DNA from 3 places in the Paenibacillus sp. E222 genome. Region 1 is predicted to be linked to each of the others. Evidence: riboswitches for the same ligand, from Rfam matches in the RefSeq annotation. Region 1 holds a riboswitch; each other region holds the start of a gene.
The links. A riboswitch is a leader RNA that binds a small molecule or an ion and turns the genes downstream of it on or off. The one in region 1 is predicted to bind thiamine pyrophosphate.

Region 1 (6,146 bases):
GAACAAACATGTGGTCGATACAGTGACTTAACAGTTATGTGTCGAGGCAGACCTGAGAATTAGAATCAGAAATAGAATACCTATTATAGAGATTGAGATGTCCACCGCCATGAATTGGCGGTGGACATTTTGTTGTAGCGTTATTCTGTTCTAACGAACCTGGTACACGCTATTCATCTCCATTTCTGCATGTTTGAAATCTAACGAATCCTAGAGACGTTATTCTAGATAATTAGCTCCAAATCAAGGTCTCGTTGCAGTTTCTTAGCATAATAACGCCGCTGAGATTCGTTAGATTTTTCATTCCTTAAAAACCGGCCTAATAAGATGTTCTCGATTCGTTAGCGCTGTAATCATGGTAGAAAGTGTCCTACCTTTGCCTCAGATCACCTTTCATTGAAGGTGATCATACGATCTATTTATTTGCACAAGATTGCCCAGGAAATACTTTCAGGTGCTCTAAATCGGAACTAACGTTATTTAGGTTGAAGGGACTACACTCCCCTTATCCTTAATGAATTTACCGAACACATATCGAACGAGTGGTCCCAGAATAATGATTTGGTAAGGAAGCGCCAGGCTGAAATTACGAGCAATCGTATGAAGATACGTATTTAGTACGGATGCTCTACTTAACTGATTCGCAAGATAAGCAGAAATCATTCCGTATAAGGACATGATCAGAACCATCCCAATGACCATGAAAAATGACATAGCGAGCACACCCAAAATTTTATTGGATTTGTCAAAAGGTAAGGAAAATGCAATTTTTCTCGCTACAGGTCCAACAATGAAGGACTCCACCAGAAACGCAATGATAAAACACAATATGAATTGAAGCAGTATATCTAGCGCGGACATCTTGCTCAATAACCCATTGTGCCATAAATTGAAAGTCATCATGACGATGACCATTCCTGTGCACATCATCATTCCAAAAACAATCTGTTCTTTCTTTGTCGTTGGCAAATCTCTCATCCTCTCTGTTTACCTTCGTAATTATAGAGATGATGAAGCCTTCCTCATAAGTGAACATTCTGTGAACAATTATAATTTTCCCAAATTAAAAATCGGATTTGACAACCCCGTAGTACAGCCCTATGATATCCCTTAAAATGGTAGAAAAGATCCACTGCATATTTAAAGGAGGATTTTTGATTATGAGTTTTCAAAAGCGCATTGACCACGTCGGCATTGCCGTTCGCGATCTGGAGACCACGCTGCGTTTCTACACGGAGATTGTTGGTCTTGAATTGAAAGACCGGGTAACCCATACCAACGGTGTCATTCAGCTCGCCTTTCTCGGCTTCAACGGAAGCGATGAGACCGAGATTGAGTTGATTCAGGGATACAGCGACAAGCTGCCTTCCGAAGGTACGGTGCACCACTTTGCCATCCATGTCGATGACCTTGAGGCCGAGTATAACCGCATTAAAGAAACCGAGGCCGAGTTTATTGATGGAGAGATGATTACACTGCCTAACGGTTACCGTTATTTCTTCATCTATGGACCTGAAAAGGAATGGATTGAGTTCTTCCAGCGCTAAAAATTGGAGCTGATTTTTATGAACATTTTAATTACCGGTGCAGCCGGAAAAATTGGACGTGACGTGTCCCAACACTTGTCAGAAGCATTTCACCTGCGACTAACAGATTTGAATATCGACAGACTGCATACGTATCAAGGGACAGACCATGAGATCATGACACTGGATGTGACAGATCCCGAAGCCTGTCAGCACGCTTGCGAAGGCATGGATGTGGTTGTACATCTGGCGGGAGATCCTTCCCCGCATGCCGGATTCTATGAATCGTTGTTGGACATCAATATCAAAGGTACATTTAATGTATTCCGTGCAGCCAAGGACCAAGGTGTGCAAAGAGTCATTCTGGCAAGCAGTGCACAGACGATCGAGGGGTATCCCATTGATGCTCAGGTCTATCCAGACATGCCGACACGCCCACGGAATTTGTACGGGGTTAGCAAATGTTTTGGAGAATCGCTTGCTTCCTATTTTGCGTATACCGAAGGTTTACAAAGTGTTGCAATACGTATCGGTGCATATGATGATTTTCAACCGGATGGACCCGTGCTGGAGGCAAGGGATATGAGCGCGTATATTAGTCCGGCTGACTTGTGTAATTTGATGTTCAAAGCAATTACAGCTACAGAGCTGGAGCCCTTCACCATACTGCATGGGATCTCGAATAATAAGTTTAAACGGTTGAATCTGGAAGCCACTCAGAAACAGGTAGGCTATGACCCGAAATCCGATGCTTTTGCACTCAGTCAGATTTCCTTATATGATTCGCCACGATAATTGTTGAAAATCACACATCTTAACAGGCTGTTATACATATGTATAACGGCCTGTTTGATAACTTCATACGTGTCCCCATCCAGTTCCTGACTGGACATGCATAGGCCTCTGGCCTATAATTACACATAGTAATGCCCGTAACTTCATAGTTTCCCAGGGGAGTCGGAATAGGCCGGCTGAGAGTGTATCCCACCAAGATACTGACCCTTAGACCTGATCTGGATCATGCCAGCGTAGGAATCGGAGTATATCGAATTGGCCCAGCCTCTTTGCTGAGTGCCACATCTCTAACGCCTGCACGCGTCCCGGATTAACGGGGCGCTTTTTTAATGTTCTTTTATATAGCCAGAGAGCTAAAAAAAATGACGTCATCCGGATCATAGCTGGTATAAATCTGTCGATTTATGCAAGATGCTTGGATATGAAGCCAAGGAGTACCCCGTGCCACTGGCCGGACAACATGAAGGAGAGAAATGAAGATGAGATGGCGTAAAATGATGGGCCTAATGCTCTTGTGCGTACTACTAGTGGCTGTGGCCGCATGTGGCGGCAAAGAAGCTGCACCTTCAGGAGAAACTGGCAGCAGCAATACCGAAAACAGCAATGAAGGTGACAACGCAGCCCTCAAGGACATTAAAGTAGTGCTGGACTGGACACCAAATACGAATCATACCGGCCTGTATGCGGCCGTAGATCAAGGTTTTTACAAGGCCGAAGGCTTGAACGTAGAGATTGTACAACCAGGTGCCGGTGGCGCAGATACGATGGTTGCATCCAATGAAGTGCCTTTTGGCGTAAGTTATCAGGAGAGCGTGACTCAGGCCCGCACACAAGGCGTACCGCTTGTGTCCATCGCTGCGGTTATTCAGCATAACACGTCCGGATTTGCCGCTCCGGTGGATCGAAACATCAAGTCTCCCAAAGATTTTGAAGGCAAAACCTATGGCGGCTGGGGTTCCCCAGTCGAAGAAGCCGTGATGCAATCCATTATGGAAGGTGAAGGCGCCGATGTATCCAAAGTGAAAAACATTAACATGGGTGACGCCGACTTTTTCACCGCTGTGAAACGTGATATCGACTTTGCCTGGATTTTCTACGCGTGGACGGGTATTGAAGCCGAACTGCGCGGCGAACCGATCGACATGTTATATGTGAAGGATTATTCCGAGGCACTGGACTACTACACTCCTGTACTCGTTACCAATGAAAAGACGATTCAGAACGATCCCGAGCTGGTTAAAGCATTCCTGAAAGCCACTTCCGAAGGATATCAATATGCGATTGATCATCCCGAAGACGCTGCGAACATTCTGATCAAGGCCGTACCGGATCTGGATAAGGACCTTGTACTCGCAAGCCAAAAGTGGCTGAGTCCGAAATATCAGGATGACGCACCGCGCTGGGGTGAGCAAAAGCAGGAAGTATGGCAGAACTATACAGATTGGATGTTTAGCAAAAAACTGCTCGATGAGCAGGTAGATGTATCCAAAGCGTATACGAACGAGTTTCTACCCCAATAAAAATGGTTTAAGTTTAACTTTTTTTTACACCAGAACGAAGAGTGCAGAACCCATCTGAAGAAACGAAGTGGTCGCCTTTATCCCCGGATTTTCCCCTTGTGGAAAATGAAATCAAAAAAATTCGGGGATAACAGCGATCGGAAGAGGGTACTGCAATCGGAGTGGTCAAGTGTAAAGCTGGTTTAACTCATGCAATTTAACTCGAAAGGAAAAGTGATCTTTCATGGCAAGCACACTACTTAGCATTCAAGTCATTCCTAAAACGCCAAATGGCGAAAATTCCTATCCTTATGTTGATCGTGCCATTGAAGTGATTCAGCAGTCCGGCTTGAAATATCAGGTTAATGCACTGGATACCACGATGGAGGGTGAACTGGAGGAACTGCTGGAGGTTGTCCGCAAAATGCACGAAGTTCTCGTGGAAGCCGGCAGTCCAAGCATCATCTCACAGATCAAGATCGCCCATAGCCCAAGCGGCTTCAGCATGGACACCCTGACGGAGAAATATCGCTAATGCATGCCTATTGGAAAAGCGTATGGCCGCCCTTTGTGGCGGTTATTCTCTTTATAGCGATATGGCAGGGAGCTGTCTCCCTGTTCCATATTGAGAAATGGATGCTGCCTGCGCCTTCGGACATCGCCCATGAAGCAGCGTCCCAAGCAGATCGACTTGGCATGCATGCATGGGCAACAATCCAGCTGACATTGATTGGGTTCGCAGCAGGTACGCTCGTGGGATTACTGATTGCGATGGTGCTGCATTTAATTCCATTTTTGAAATCTGCACTCTATCCATTACTTATCCTTAGTCAAAATATTCCGACCATCGCGCTCGCGCCGCTCCTGTTAATCTGGTTCGGATTTGGGCTGCTGCCCAAATTGATTACTATCATCCTGGTCTGCTTCTTCCCGGTGGCTGTAGCTGCTATGGACGGGTTGACCCGCACCGATGCAGCGATGATGAACTATATGCGCATGGCTGGTGCAAAACGCGGCCAAATCTTCTGGAAGCTCGAACTTCCACATGCATTGCCCTCGGTATTCTCGGGGATTAAAATCGCCGCTACGTACAGCGTCATGGGTGCGATTATCGCCGAATGGATCGGTGCAGATAAGGGGATCGGTTATTATATGATGCTGCAAAAATCAGCCTATCGGACGGATCGTCTTTTCGTGGCAATCATGATTATTGTAGCACTGAGCCTGCTGCTCTTCCTGCTCATTGCGCTACTGGAGAAGCTGCTCGTACGCTGGCGACCACAAAAGCGATAACTTTGAAATATATGCACCCTATAAAGGTTAGGAAGTGATGACAAGATGACACCCGAACACAACGAGCGGGTAGCTGCTGAGCCGGATGAAGGTGCAACCCTTCCAACGAGCAGCGGAGGTCCCGAGCAAGAAAACGTGGCCTTACCTGCACATCAATCATCACCAGCGCTCGAAGTTCTGAACGTGCATGCTTCGTTCCGCGAGCGACGCAGCACATTGCCTGTTCTGGATGGCCTGTCCCTGACCGTGGAACAAGGAGAATTCGTAGCCATCGTCGGCCCTTCCGGCTGCGGCAAAAGCACCCTGTTTCACATCATCGGCGGCCTGCTGAAACCACAGGAGGGACAAATCCTGATGAATGGTCAGAATGTTACCGGGCAACGCGGCAAGATTAGCTATATGCCGCAGCAGCCTGCCCTCTTCCCATGGCGTACCATTGAGGACAATGTGCTGCTTGCAGGTGAAGTGTCTGCGGATGCACCACCCCGAGCAGAAGCGCTGGCAGATGCCCGGAAGTGGCTGAGCAGTGTCGGACTGGCCGGGTTCGAACAAGCCTATCCGCATATGTTATCGGGCGGTATGCAGCAGCGGGTTGCCTTTCTGCGCGCCCTACTCAGTCCGCAGGAGCTGATGCTGCTGGACGAGCCTTTCAGTGCGCTAGATGCACTGACCCGCAGCGATATGCAGCGCTGGCTGCTCGATATCTGGGAACAAAACCGCCGCTCGGTGCTGTTCATTACGCATAATATCGAGGAAGCACTGCTGCTCGCTGACCGTATCTACGTCCTGTCGAATCGGCCTGCGACTGTACTTCACGAGGTCGATGTTCCCTTTGATCGTCCACGTCGGGAAGCGATTACGGAGGAGTCTGCTTTTCTTGAACGGAAACGGCAGATTTCCCAGTGGATGAGAGAAGAACAGCAGAAAACCCGCCTATCTAAATAGTGCGGGTTTTTAAGTTATTATTTTCCTGAAATGGGTGATCCAACACAAACCACCCTGCGTATCATTGGTAAAAGATAAAAAGGAGGGG
Region 2 (6,146 bases), 550 kb from region 1:
AAAATACGCTGTTCCCGTACCAGAGCTGATGCTACACTCAGCCGTCGTTTCTGTCCCATCGACAATTGATATGGGTGCCTACCGGACAGCTCACTCAGTCCGAATTGCTCCAACATATGATCGGTTCGGATACCTCTTTCTTCGGCAGTTAGCTTTCCGCTCAGCAAGGAAAATCCCACTTCATCACGGACTGAATTTGTCACGAATTGAAATTCAGGATTCTGGAATACAAAGGCAATGCGATCTGCAAGCTGCTCGGTTTTTCCAGCCGATTGTCCTTCCACAACATATTGACCTGTCGTTTTTAGAATATTCATCATGGACAGCAATAATGAACTTTTACCTGCCCCGTTAGCCCCGACAATCCCCACCCAATCTCCGTGCCATACCTTGGCCTGCTCCACCTGAATGAATGGCGTTTTTCCGCGCCATCCGGTGAATTGCTGCATTTCCAGGGCTGGTTGGATCAGTGCAGAGGTTTCCCCCTCCTTATAATCTATACTTTCAGTTTCTGTTGCACCGTAACGACTATCCTCTCCTGAGACCCATGCCTGTGCCTTCGATTGGCCTCGTTCTTCCCAGACCCCTGGATACCAGATCCCGTATTCCCTGAGCATATTCCGCTCATCTGTAAACACCTGATTCGCCGGGCCATCTGCCACAATCTTTCCTTCAGGCGACAATACGATGATTCGGTCTACCCACTCGACGATTTCATTAATTTTATGTTCTACGATAATGAGTGTTTTGTCCTGTGCAATCTGTTTCACCGTTTCCCACACCTGAGAGGTTCCTTCATCATCCAGCAGTGCCGTTGGTTCATCCAAAAAGAGTACGTCTGGCTCCATGGCCAGAATCGAAGCCATCGCAAGACGCTGCTTCATACCCTGAGACATGGATTGAATGAGTGTTCGATTATGTTCAAAGCATAACCCGACCTGTTCCAGGTATTGATGGATAAGGGTAGGCATCTGCTCGCGTGGAATATTCCGGTTCTCCAATACAAAAGCAATCTCTTCATCCGTATATGACATACAGAACTGGGTATCCGGATCTTGAAAAACAATGCCGGGCTGCTCAGGCACCTGAATGTCATCACATTTCATCGGAATCTCCACAGATCGCGGAATCAGACCGCTCAGAATTTGCAGCAAGGTTGATTTGCCAGATCCGCTTGGACCAAGCAATAATACTTTCTCCCCTTGACGCACAGAGAGAGACAAGCCTTGAAACACCAAGGCCTTCTCTCCCGGGAACTTGCATCTTAGATTCGTAACACCTACCGCTTGCACATTCTCCACTTCATTCATCTAGTCCAGCGCCTCGTAATCCTGCTTCGACACCGGTCTAAGGGATCGTGTTACACCTGTAAGCTCCAGCGCTTTGGCAAGGTAATAGGCGAATACACCTGCAATCAGAATACTGCCAATGAAGCGGAACCCGATAAACAGTGTATAATTCCAAGCCGAGAGGGAATCAATGTACCCGTACTGATAATCCAGTACAAGCGAAGCTGCCGCTGCACCAATAGCCGCAAGGCAGGTGACGAACAGATTGCTTTTCCGATACAGAAATGCGGCGAAGAAGATCTCTGCACCCAGCCCTTGCAACAGTCCATACACCAGTGTCGACATGCCCCACTCACTTCCGAGAAAAGCACTCACCGTGGATGCCGCTACTTCAGCCAGAATGGCTACACCCGGCTTACGAATGATTACAAAGGCAAAGGTTCCCGCCATAAACCACATGCCATAAATCATCTGCTCCGCATGAACGCCGAATGGCTTCATCAGATCATATGTAGGTCCCCATATTTTGTAGATCACCCCGAAGACCACCGCAATCACAATCGTTACCAAAATATCGGTTAACTTCAATCTGTTGCTGCCTACTGCTGTTGACATGTTCTCTACTTCCTTCCTCTGTTTCCCTGGATTTATAAAATAAACAATAAAACAAACAAAAAAGCCTCCCCGGTTTCCAGGCAGGCCATACGCACAGTTTACAATCTCACGATGCTGCGCATTAGGCAGATATAGAGAAAGAAGAAAACAAACGACACCATTCCCGTCACATCAGAAAAATCCTGCTGCACCCAAGAAACGCTGACATTTATGTTCTATCCCTATCGCTTACCATTGCACATCGCAAATTCATGTTCTCTACGCTGGCATTACCCAGATCAGATTTACGGTCAGCGGCACAAGGCCGCTCTCTCAGCCCAACTTCATTGAGCTCCCGGTTCACTTATTTCATTGCTTCTACTGTACAACACATGGGTATTTGTGACAATCCCGGAAAAATCATTACGCTGTATTTTGGGTAAATCAGAGAAGACATTCTGTGGTGTACTTTACAATACTATGCAACATTTGGATCAAGTAGTCCGTTTGGTATACAAGAAGGGAGATTGATAATGATGAAACAAACCAATACTGCCTGGCAGCAAAAAAAGTGGAAAATGATCCTTGCCGCTTCGATTCTCACCGCGGGTACGGCACCCGCACTGCTGTCATCCACTGTCGCGGAAGCAGCAACAACACACAAACCGACAGCGTATATTAACAATGTACAAGCTCAAAATGATGTGGTTATAAAGCAGGGTATAACGTACGTAGCATTGACTGAACTTCAATTCCTCGGGGACTATACGTTTGGCTACAATAACAAAACAAAACAGATTAGCATCAGCACAGACAGCGACAAATATGTTCTTATACCCAACAGCAAAACAATGAAGAAAAACGGTCAGAATGCGACGTTGTCGTCCGCTCCCATTCTGGTGAATGGCAAAGCCATGCTTCCGCTCCGTGCCATTGGCGAAGCCTTTGGCGCACAGGTTCGCTGGAACCAGACGGCCAAGGAGGCCTACATCTACACCACGGATGCTGCGGTGGTCAAAGACTACAGCAGTGCTGATCTGACTGTGGCGCGTGAAGCTGCGCTGCATTTGCCACGCTTCTCTGAACTGGGACAAGCACGCCTGGAGATTCGCAACCCTCTGGGTCCAGTGGATTCATCCATTCAATACATTTTTGAACAAGGCAAAAAGGAAAGTTTCTTCATTGTTGAAGATAACGATCTGATCAGCTATTACACGATTAAAAATGAAAACGCCCTGCTGAAATGGCAGGCCAATATCGGTAAAGATGCCGGAACTATCGGTGACCTGTTTTTTATCAAAACCAAACCCGTTGCTGAAGCAGGGACTCGCCCTTCCGTCAAGGGTCAAACCCTCGTATCATTTAAGTATTCTCGTATGCTTGAAGAGACTTCCTACGAGATCATGAACAAGTCCGGCTCCATCCATGCGGGCTCCATTGCCCCTGAGAAAGGTAAAGTGATCGTTGAAGTTCCGGAAGAAAAGTAAATTGGAATGCCCGCCCAGGCTTTAGAGACCTTTGTATCGGCGCAGGTGGGCAAATGATGCTTCTTCTGAATGCAACACCAAAAGGGATGTCCCCTACGTGATGAATAAACATAACGGGGGACATCCCTTTTTAGCATTATTCTTTATTTATTCGCTCACGGATATCATTGTCTTAATATTGCGTATTTCCGGACTGACTGGTTTTTCCCGAAGCAAATCCCTTAAATAAGGTCGGGACTTTAGAATAACGGGTATTTGTAATTTTCCCTTGCGATGTACTGCTGTCCGTACGCATGATCGAATCTTTGACGTTGGAAATATTTGAGTTGTCCAGCGTCATGTTCACCGTGAAGGTGGTTCCACCATTTTGACGCACCAGCTTGCCAATATCGTCTGCACGGAAATTTTTAATGTTAATCGTTCCGGCTGCATTAATTTGAAATACTTTATCGTAGGCTTTGTAAGCTGCCCCGCCAGTAATGTTGACTGTTCCGGCTGATTTCAGAGTCAGAGCGTCCTCGCCTACATCCTCCCACACCACATTTGAAATTGTACAGTTACCGTAACAATGAACACCGTCAGCTGCGGGTGAACCGATATTTACATTTTTGAGCGTGGCGCCTGCCTCCAGTCGAAATACCGGCTTCTGATTTTCCGCTTGAGATCCATCTCCCAGTGTGGAGGGGTTAGCTACATAGGTTTGGCCTTTGCCGTCAAACGTTTCACCCTTGGGTACAATAATCGTTGAGTTTACCACAGTAGGTGCGGCAAAAGCTGGAATTGCACTGAATAATGAAGCGACCAAACCCGCGGACAGTAACAACGTCAACATTTTTTTCATCACTTAAATCCTCCCTTATTCTGATGAATTGGCGTACAAGCATAAGCTTGTCCTCAAGGAACCGATCAGAGGTGCACCTCTGGCTTGGAACCTACCCTGATCCTACCAAAAAAGGAATGTTACGATAATAATCATTAGCTTAGATATAGAAACGACAGCATTATACCTGTGTTCTCGGCATTTTTTGCATCGTACTCCATTGTGTAATGTGCCGATCTCAACTTCGGGTATGCTTCTTTTACAACTTATAATCTATGGCTATATGCTCCTTTATCGTTCTAAAAAAAAAACGAAAGACCACTTCATCTGTTTTCAGACAACGTGATCTCTATTATTTTGAATCTCATTTTATTTATTAAATTACGCTTTAGGCTCCGAACCGCTGACGATATCCGCACTTCCGACATAATTCCTCCACGGCTTCCCGTTTGGAGAAACCATAGAACAGATTATTGGCTCGTTCACCATCCACAATCTCCGAGAACGATTTTTCGTGAACGTTGCCCAAGTTAATTACACCTTCACCATCTAGACAGCATGGAACCACAGTTCCATCGACAAGCACGGCTGCCTGACTGCGAAGCGCATGACAGAAGCCTTTACCATCATCTTCGGGTGCATCCAGACTCGGCCACTGGAATTCATGATCCTGATTCAGATATACATTCGGGGCAATTTTGACACCACTCCCTGGCACCACTTTCTCCTCAATACGGAAATCCAGATTGAACTCTCGTTCAAGGACCTCCAGCGTCTCCCGGTTTCGGTTCATCTGCGCATTCGTAAAGTTATCCTGTGTCAGATTCCAGAGTCGGAATGAAATAATGACATTGTGCTTCACGGCTTCTCGAACAAAAGACAACACATTGCCCAGATAACCCTCACGGTCTGTAGAACCCTCATGACCATCAAAGCTGTGCAGGGAGAAGTTCATCTGACGCAGCGCGGGTTTGCCAAGCAGTTTGTGCTGGGTTTTGGGCAGCAGCGTACCGTTTGTTGTAATGTTGACCTTGAATCCCTTTTCATGCGCTGAATCCAATAACAGATCAATTTTGGGATGAAGCAGCGGCTCACCTTTGACATGTAAATAAATATGTTTGGTATGGGGTTTGATCTGATCCAATATATTGTTGAAGACTTCAGGGTCAATGAAATTTTTGGCACGTTTGGTCTGTGGACAGAAGCTGCATGCCAGATTACATATACTTGTGATCTCAATATATACTTTCTTGAACGTTTTCAACTCGGGGTCCCCATTCTGCTTAGAGGGAGAACAGTCCCACCCTCATTTGTGATCCGGCTCATATGTGCCACCACTATTATATCGGGTTCAGGTGCCAAGGTAAATCAGAGAACCGGTTTATACCGTTAGGTCCATTTTATTTGGCTAATGCCAGATTAACAGATTCAATGGCATGTATACGTGTTGTGTCAAATAAGGGCACTTCTGAATCCTCCGGTTTAACTAATAATCCAATTTCGGTACAACCTAATATTATTCCTTCAGCTCCATTGTCAACTAACCTCTTGATCACCTTTTTATAATAGTCCCTTGATAAGGGTTTAATTTCACCTAAGCATAATTCGTCATATATTATTTCATTGATCACTTTTCGATCCTCTTCATTCGGTATCAAAACCTTAATGCCGTTATGCTCAATACGTGTTTTATAAAAATCTTGTTCCATCGTATATTTGGTGCCAAGTAAACCAACTGTACTTATTTTGGACTTTTGAATCTGGTTGGCTGTTGAATCAGCAATGTGTACAACGGGTAAGCTAACTTTTTCTTCAATATGATTAATCACTTTATGCATCGTATTTGTACAAATTACAATCATTTCAGCTCCTGCCTTTTCCAAAGACTGAGCAGCATTGCCTAATAATTTTCCAGCGCTTTCCCATTCTCCCTCAGCTTGATAGCGCTCGATCTCT
Region 3 (6,146 bases), 2.8 Mb from region 1:
GGGTGCATTTCTTGCCACATTGAACCAAACCGTTATGAGTGTGGCAACGCCGGAGCTGATGGGTGATTTTAATATCTCAGCAGCAACAGCCCAATGGTTTACGACAGGCTATATGCTGGTGAATGGAGTCCTCATTCCCATCACAGCCTATTTCATGCAACGCTTTTCGACACGGCAATTATTTCAAGCTTCGATGTTTATTTTCCTCATCGGTACGATTATATCTGCCCTTGCGAGTAATTTCGGTACATTGTTAACAGGACGTATGGTTCAAGCAGCCGGTGCTGGTATTATCATGCCATTGTTGATGCATGTCATTCTTACCTTGTTCTCTCCTGAGAAAAGGGGGGCCGCGATGGGTATGGTCGGTTTTGCCATCATTTTCGCTCCGGCCATTGGGCCAACCCTTGCTGGTTATATTCTTGAGCACTACACATGGCAAACGATGTTTTACGGGATGATTCCCCTAACCGTTATTGTTATTGGTTTTGCGTTTGTATATCTCAAAAATGTATCTGAACGGGTCAAACTCAAATTCGATACGCTCAGCGTGCTGCTGTCCACGATTGGATTCGGCGCATTGCTGTATGGCTTCAGCCGGGCGGGAAGTCTGGGATGGACAAGTGCAGAAGTCATCATATGCCTTGCAGCAGGAGTTGTTGCTCTTGGACTGTTCACATGGAGACAGCTCGCGTCAGCAAATCCCCTGCTCGATCTGCGGGCTTTCAAGTATAATATGTTCTCTCTGACCACGATCATTAATATCGCGATCACGATGATCATGTATGCCGATATGATGTTGCTTCCTTTGTACCTCCAAAATGCACGGGGTTACACGGCATTGGAGTCCGGATTATTATTGCTTCCAGGAGCGCTTGTCATGGGCTTCCTGATGCCAATAACCGGTAGATTGTTTGACCGGTTTGGTGCAAAATGGCTGGCGATTATCGGGATGGTTATCACGATCGTAACCACTATTGGTTTCATTGATCTAACCGATTCTACCAGCTATACCTACCTTGTATTAATGTCAACAGGTCGTCGAATTGGTATGGCCTTGCTCATGATGCCGATCCAAACTGCAGGTTTGAATCAACTGCCTCCAAGACTTGGGCCACACGGTACAGCAATATCCAACACCGTCAGACAGGTAGCCGGCGCTGTGGGTACTTCATTGCTTGTAAGTGTAATGACCAGTCGCACAACGGCACATGTACAGGATATGGTGGCAACGGGGGCAGCCAAAGGCTTAACCCAGCAGCAGTTGGGAATGGAATCCATGATCCAGGGAATTAATGATGCTTATGTTGTCATTATCGGCATTGCCGTTGTCGGATTGCTACTTTCCTTCTTCATCAAACGTACCAAACAAGCAACGGAGGAAGACTCCAAGCAGCCTGTAAGACAAAAAGTCTCGATGAATACAAATTAAGAACAGCATTTACATGAATTACATCATGTAGAGCCTATTGTATCGTATACCAAAAGCGGCAGATCAGGACCCTAAGCTTTACGTCCAATCTGCCGCTTTTTTGTGTATGAAATAATAAAATAAACCGTAGCCTCTCCACTGAAGTGAGAACTTCCGCGCTAACGTAGAATAACTCCACAACCAGCTTTGTTTCTGGCAACATCATCGGGACCATAATCTGATCCACCAGTAGATCAAAATCGGAAGCATAGCTTTGGCTCTCCAAATCTTTGCGAATCATCATGTCTTCCTGTACACGCTGCTCCAGAATGGCAAGAATACAATCATCCTTTGAACCAAAGAATTTGTAAAATGTTCCTTTGGACACACCTGACTCGTCTAGAATCATTTGTATGGAAGTGTTGGTTACTCCATGTTTCTCAAAGAGCACAAGTGCTGAGTCCAATAACATTTGTTTCCGTTTATTCATAAGTTCCCTCTGGATGAGTTAGGCGGTTCACGTTACGATATTCAACACTCTACTGCAAATCCACTGCAAACATCACATGTTCCTTCCAAATTCCCTTGATTTTAATATTCTGACGGTCCGTTTCCTGGAAGCCCGCTTTACGCAACACTCGAATTGATCCGGCATTGTCGGGAAGTGCACCTGCCTCCACTCGTTTTATTCCCCCGTCATTCACGGCAAAATTAAGTGCTAGCCGCAGAGCTTCACTCATGTATCCCTTACCATTCTGGGCCTGATCGAGCACATAACCAACAATCCATTTGCTGATGGAATCCAGTTCAAGTTCGAACAGAGAGATCTCCCCAATAAGCTCATGCGTATGGTTCAGGAAGATCCCGAAAGAGTAACGTTTCCCTTCTTCCCTCGCCTTGTTCCAGCCTTCAAGAAGGGCTAACTGGCCCTCCAGTGTATAGAATGTCTCTGATCGTTCACTTGCCGATATCTCTTCGAAAACAGCCCGGTTACGGAACTGCAAATCCAGCAGTGTCGGCGCGTCCTCCACGTTCAAAAATCGTAAATAGATGCGTTCCCCATGATTGTTCATCTGTATGTTCATCCTTGTCTCTGGTTGTAATAGATTTGAGATTTCATTCATCAGAAGTACGAGAGTTGCTGATTATAAGCCATATCCCAGAACAGATATTCAAATTCAACACTTCTTCTAAATATGTCTTCAATGGCCTCCAGTTCCTGCTCGGTTTTATGTTCACATAATGCATCCAATGTATCATAGAACCATTCGAATGAATCGCGGAATTCATCACTTGCATAATTTTCGATCCACGTCTGATAGAAATTGCCCTCTAATGAATCTCGATATTGTTCTTTTAATCTTGTTGCATAGTCGTAATACGTCCACGCACATGGGAAAATGACGGCGATGATTTCGGCAACACCACCTGTTTGTGCAACACTCATCATATTCGACGTATACGCCTTGTTGTACAGAGATGGTTTGACCGTATGATTTTCATCCAGCGTAATCCCAAATTCCTTCATATAATTTCGATGCAAATCCATTTCTTCGTACAGAATAGCGTGTTGAATCACCGTAAAGTTCGTCATCAGTTTTTCATCTGTCGCCTTCACCGCGCCCATGGCAAAAATCTTCGCATATTCAATCAGATAGGTATAGTCCTGAAGAAGATAAAACTTAAACGCTTCCTGATCCAGTGTGCCTTTCCCCATTTCGTGTAAAAAAGGATGGTTGTATCCATCTTCCCATACGATTCTGGACTTATCTTTTAACGTTCTCGAAAATGACATGATCATTGCTCCTTTTATTAAAATCATAATGTCCCCGCTTCACACCCAGCTATCGCGTTCTGTCCCCCAAAATGCAGACCAAAAAGCCCTTGACCTATTTTCGGCAAGGGCAAAATAACATGAGTACATGTCATTTGCTCCCTACGTCAGTATTAACTAACAGGTTCAAAGGGTCAGGTTTTAACCTTCTCAACTGCGAACAGTCCCCCTGCAAATAGCTCAGGCTTATTACAACATGTGTTTTTCCAAATGTCAAACTATTCCTATTAATCTTCAAGTTCCCCTAAATCTTCTTGCAAGTTCTTAAGTCGTGTCCGGATGGTCTTAATCATACTGTGTACCTTGTTTAACTCAACCACTAATTTTTGCTCATTAGAGATGTTCGTTGCTGATGTTGAATGATCTGGAGACTTCCTTAACTGATCTAAATCCGATTCGTATGCCCGCCGCTCTTCCTCGGCTTTTGCCAATTCCTCCTCGGCGATGCTAATCTGGTGCTCCAGATAAATGATGTCTGAGGAGTTGCCGTGAGTTAAGCGCTGTGAATACGTCATAGTTCACCTCATTTCTGATGATCCATTGCTTTTCCAAGGTCATATGGCTGAATATCGATATCTAACTCCATACCAAGAGCCAACTTGGCCAGTTGACTTCCAATAAAAGGCCCCATCGTTAAACCGGAAGCTCCAAGCCCGTTGGCTGTAATCAAACCATTCCAACCTGGGACAGCACCCATTACCGGAAGAAAACCTGGTGTAAATGGACGAAATCCTACTCTTACTTCCTGAAACGTGCTATCAGCTAAACCGGGAGCCAGTTCCAATCCTTTATTCAAAATTTCCTGCATTCCGCCTGCGGTTACTCTTGTATCGTATCCTTCAATATCATTTTCGTGAGTCGCTCCGATCACAATCTTCTGTTGATCAAAGGCTAACAAATATTGATCCGAAGGAGGCATGACTACAGGCCAGTTCCCAGTGTCCTTTCGATCGTGAACCTGCAAGTGCATAATTTGTGCCTTCTGATAATGAACCTTAAAATCAATGCCCAAGGGCTTCAACAGTTCATTAGCCCACGCGCCGGCACACACAATTACCTCGTCAGCCGATATGACTTTACCGTCCACAACCACTCCAGTTACTCGGTCCGATTCATATTGAAGTGTCGCGTCTCCATCAATCAGAACCGCTCCATTACGCTGTGCCGATCGGATTAAGGCATCACGCAGTGCACGTCCATCGATACGCGCAGCACCGCTGATGTATACTGACTGAAAGCTCTCCTCCAGAAGAGGAAAACGCTCATGGGTTTCTTTTGCATCCAGACAAGTAATATCCGCAATCTCTGGTGCATCTTCTTTACGAAGGTGTGCTCGCTCCTGCATCTTGTTGATTTTCTCCACATCCGTATGAATACTAAGAGCACCCACTTGAGCGTAACCTGTTTCCGTTTCCCCTTCGCTCTTGAGTTCTTCAATCAACCCGGGATAAAAACGTGCACCCGCCTTGGCGAGCTGATACCAATCCTGATTGCGGCGCTGAGATAACCAGGGACAGATGATCCCGGCAGCAGCATCCGTAGCCTGCCCTCGATCTTTCCGGTCTATAAGAAGAACTTCCGCACCCCTTTTTGCCAATTGATACGCTGTGGAAGCCCCAAGAATTCCTGATCCTACGACGATGACTTTCTTCATGACTGCATCCCTTTCCTAAATCACTGTATCCATTATAGCGTATACTATATGGTCTGATAATGGCAAAGCATCGACATGATGATACGTGTTCCTAAAAGGTTTTCGATAAGTGGTTCATCGAAGTGAATAGACCGTTTAAATTAATGTCATTTATGTAATATAATTCAAATCATGTTTCTTTTAACGCTGTATCTTCGCCATTTACGCACACGACCTTTAACGAAATGAGGAATAACACAACGATGCCGAAACCTAGTACGGGGAATTCACTGGATACCGATATGCCGCTTATGATTACAGGTCAAAATCAGCTGACTGTAGATGAATTAATGAATTGGAACGGTCATTCACGGGATTACAGTATTGTGCAGTGTATCGGGGGAACAGGGAAAATCACAGCCCAAAATCATGAGTTTTCAATTCGGGAAGGAACAGCTCTTATTCTGTTTCCAGAGGTGACATATCGTTACGACAATCTGAGTGATTCATTGTTGTTCGATTGTCTGTCTTTTAATGGCTATTTATTGCCCCGGTTTCTGCATACCTTGCAGATCGGGGAGCTGCGCGCCTTCAAGCCGGATGGAATGCTTCATATCCTGTTGCATGAAATAACGTTGGCGCTGCAGTCCCGACACAAGGATCAGATCTGGCACGTATCCGCATTGCTGTACATGCTTCTGGTCAGGTTAACTATTGATGGCGATCGTTATGGTACTTATGAACGCTCGGATGCCCGATTAAAGCTGGGCGGACTAGTTACTTTTATCAAGCAAAATTATGATCAGGATATCTCGCTCTCCATGCTGGCTCAGCAAATGGACGTCACCGAGCAGCATTTGAATCGGATATTCAAAAAGGAATTCCAAATGACTCCGCTTGATTATCTGACACGATATCGGTTATTGAAAGCGAAGGAAATGCTTGTCCATGACGCCGGAATAACGGCCCACGAGATTGCTCGGGCTGTCGGTTTCAACAGCGCCAGTTATTTTGGATCCGTATTCAAAAAATATGAAGGGATCTCTCCTATTGAGTTACGCAAGCAATACCAGGGTTAAAGAATCTCCATCGTAATCTCTGCCAGCGAGGTTAACCGCAGATCATACTTCGAGAATTCCAAATTACGTGTTACCTCGTTAGGCACAATGACACAGCGAATTCCCGCGGCTTTGGCTGCCTTCAGTCCATTCGGCGAGTCCTCGAACACAACCGCTTCGGATGCCCCGATCCCGAGACTCTCCAGAGCA

Region 2: linked by a shared signal. The riboswitch ahead of HW560_RS00685 (ECF transporter S component) and the one ahead of HW560_RS03085 (ABC transporter substrate-binding protein) in region 1 are both predicted to bind thiamine pyrophosphate.
Region 3: linked by a shared signal. The riboswitch ahead of tenA (thiaminase II) and the one ahead of HW560_RS03085 (ABC transporter substrate-binding protein) in region 1 are both predicted to bind thiamine pyrophosphate.

What each region holds. Positions count from the first base shown of each region.
Region 1 covers NZ_CP058552.1:714,484-720,629, forward strand. Annotated here, with positions in the region: gene HW560_RS03065 (MFS transporter) at 1-31, shown strand, start outside; gene HW560_RS03070 (DUF2798 domain-containing protein) at 481-969, opposite strand; gene HW560_RS03075 (VOC family protein) at 1,161-1,547, shown strand; gene HW560_RS03080 (NAD-dependent epimerase/dehydratase family protein) at 1,566-2,321, shown strand; TPP riboswitch at 2,467-2,579, shown strand; gene HW560_RS03085 (ABC transporter substrate-binding protein) at 2,801-3,841, shown strand; gene HW560_RS03090 (thiamine-binding protein) at 4,065-4,355, shown strand; gene HW560_RS03095 (ABC transporter permease) at 4,355-5,113, shown strand; gene HW560_RS03100 (ABC transporter ATP-binding protein) at 5,159-6,058, shown strand.
Region 2 covers NZ_CP058552.1:159,744-165,889, forward strand. Annotated here, with positions in the region: gene HW560_RS00680 (ATP-binding cassette domain-containing protein) at 1-896, opposite strand, end outside; partial or broken gene HW560_RS34340 (ATP-binding cassette domain-containing protein) at 870-1,220, opposite strand; gene HW560_RS00685 (ECF transporter S component) at 1,311-1,904, opposite strand; TPP riboswitch at 2,143-2,253, opposite strand; gene HW560_RS00690 (copper amine oxidase N-terminal domain-containing protein) at 2,417-3,370, shown strand; gene HW560_RS00695 (pectate lyase) at 3,543-4,211, opposite strand; gene HW560_RS00700 (radical SAM/SPASM domain-containing protein) at 4,579-5,454, opposite strand; gene HW560_RS00705 (aspartate/glutamate racemase family protein) at 5,591-6,146, opposite strand, start outside.
Region 3 covers NZ_CP058552.1:5,434,509-5,440,654, forward strand. Annotated here, with positions in the region: gene HW560_RS24120 (DHA2 family efflux MFS transporter permease subunit) at 1-1,432, shown strand, start outside; gene HW560_RS24125 (TetR/AcrR family transcriptional regulator) at 1,467-1,901, opposite strand; gene HW560_RS24130 (GNAT family N-acetyltransferase) at 1,951-2,484, opposite strand; gene tenA (thiaminase II) at 2,535-3,206, opposite strand; TPP riboswitch at 3,328-3,426, opposite strand; gene HW560_RS24140 (hypothetical protein) at 3,473-3,760, opposite strand; gene HW560_RS24145 (NAD(P)/FAD-dependent oxidoreductase) at 3,769-4,899, opposite strand; gene HW560_RS24150 (AraC family transcriptional regulator) at 5,142-5,957, shown strand; gene HW560_RS24155 (HAD family hydrolase) at 5,954-6,146, opposite strand, start outside.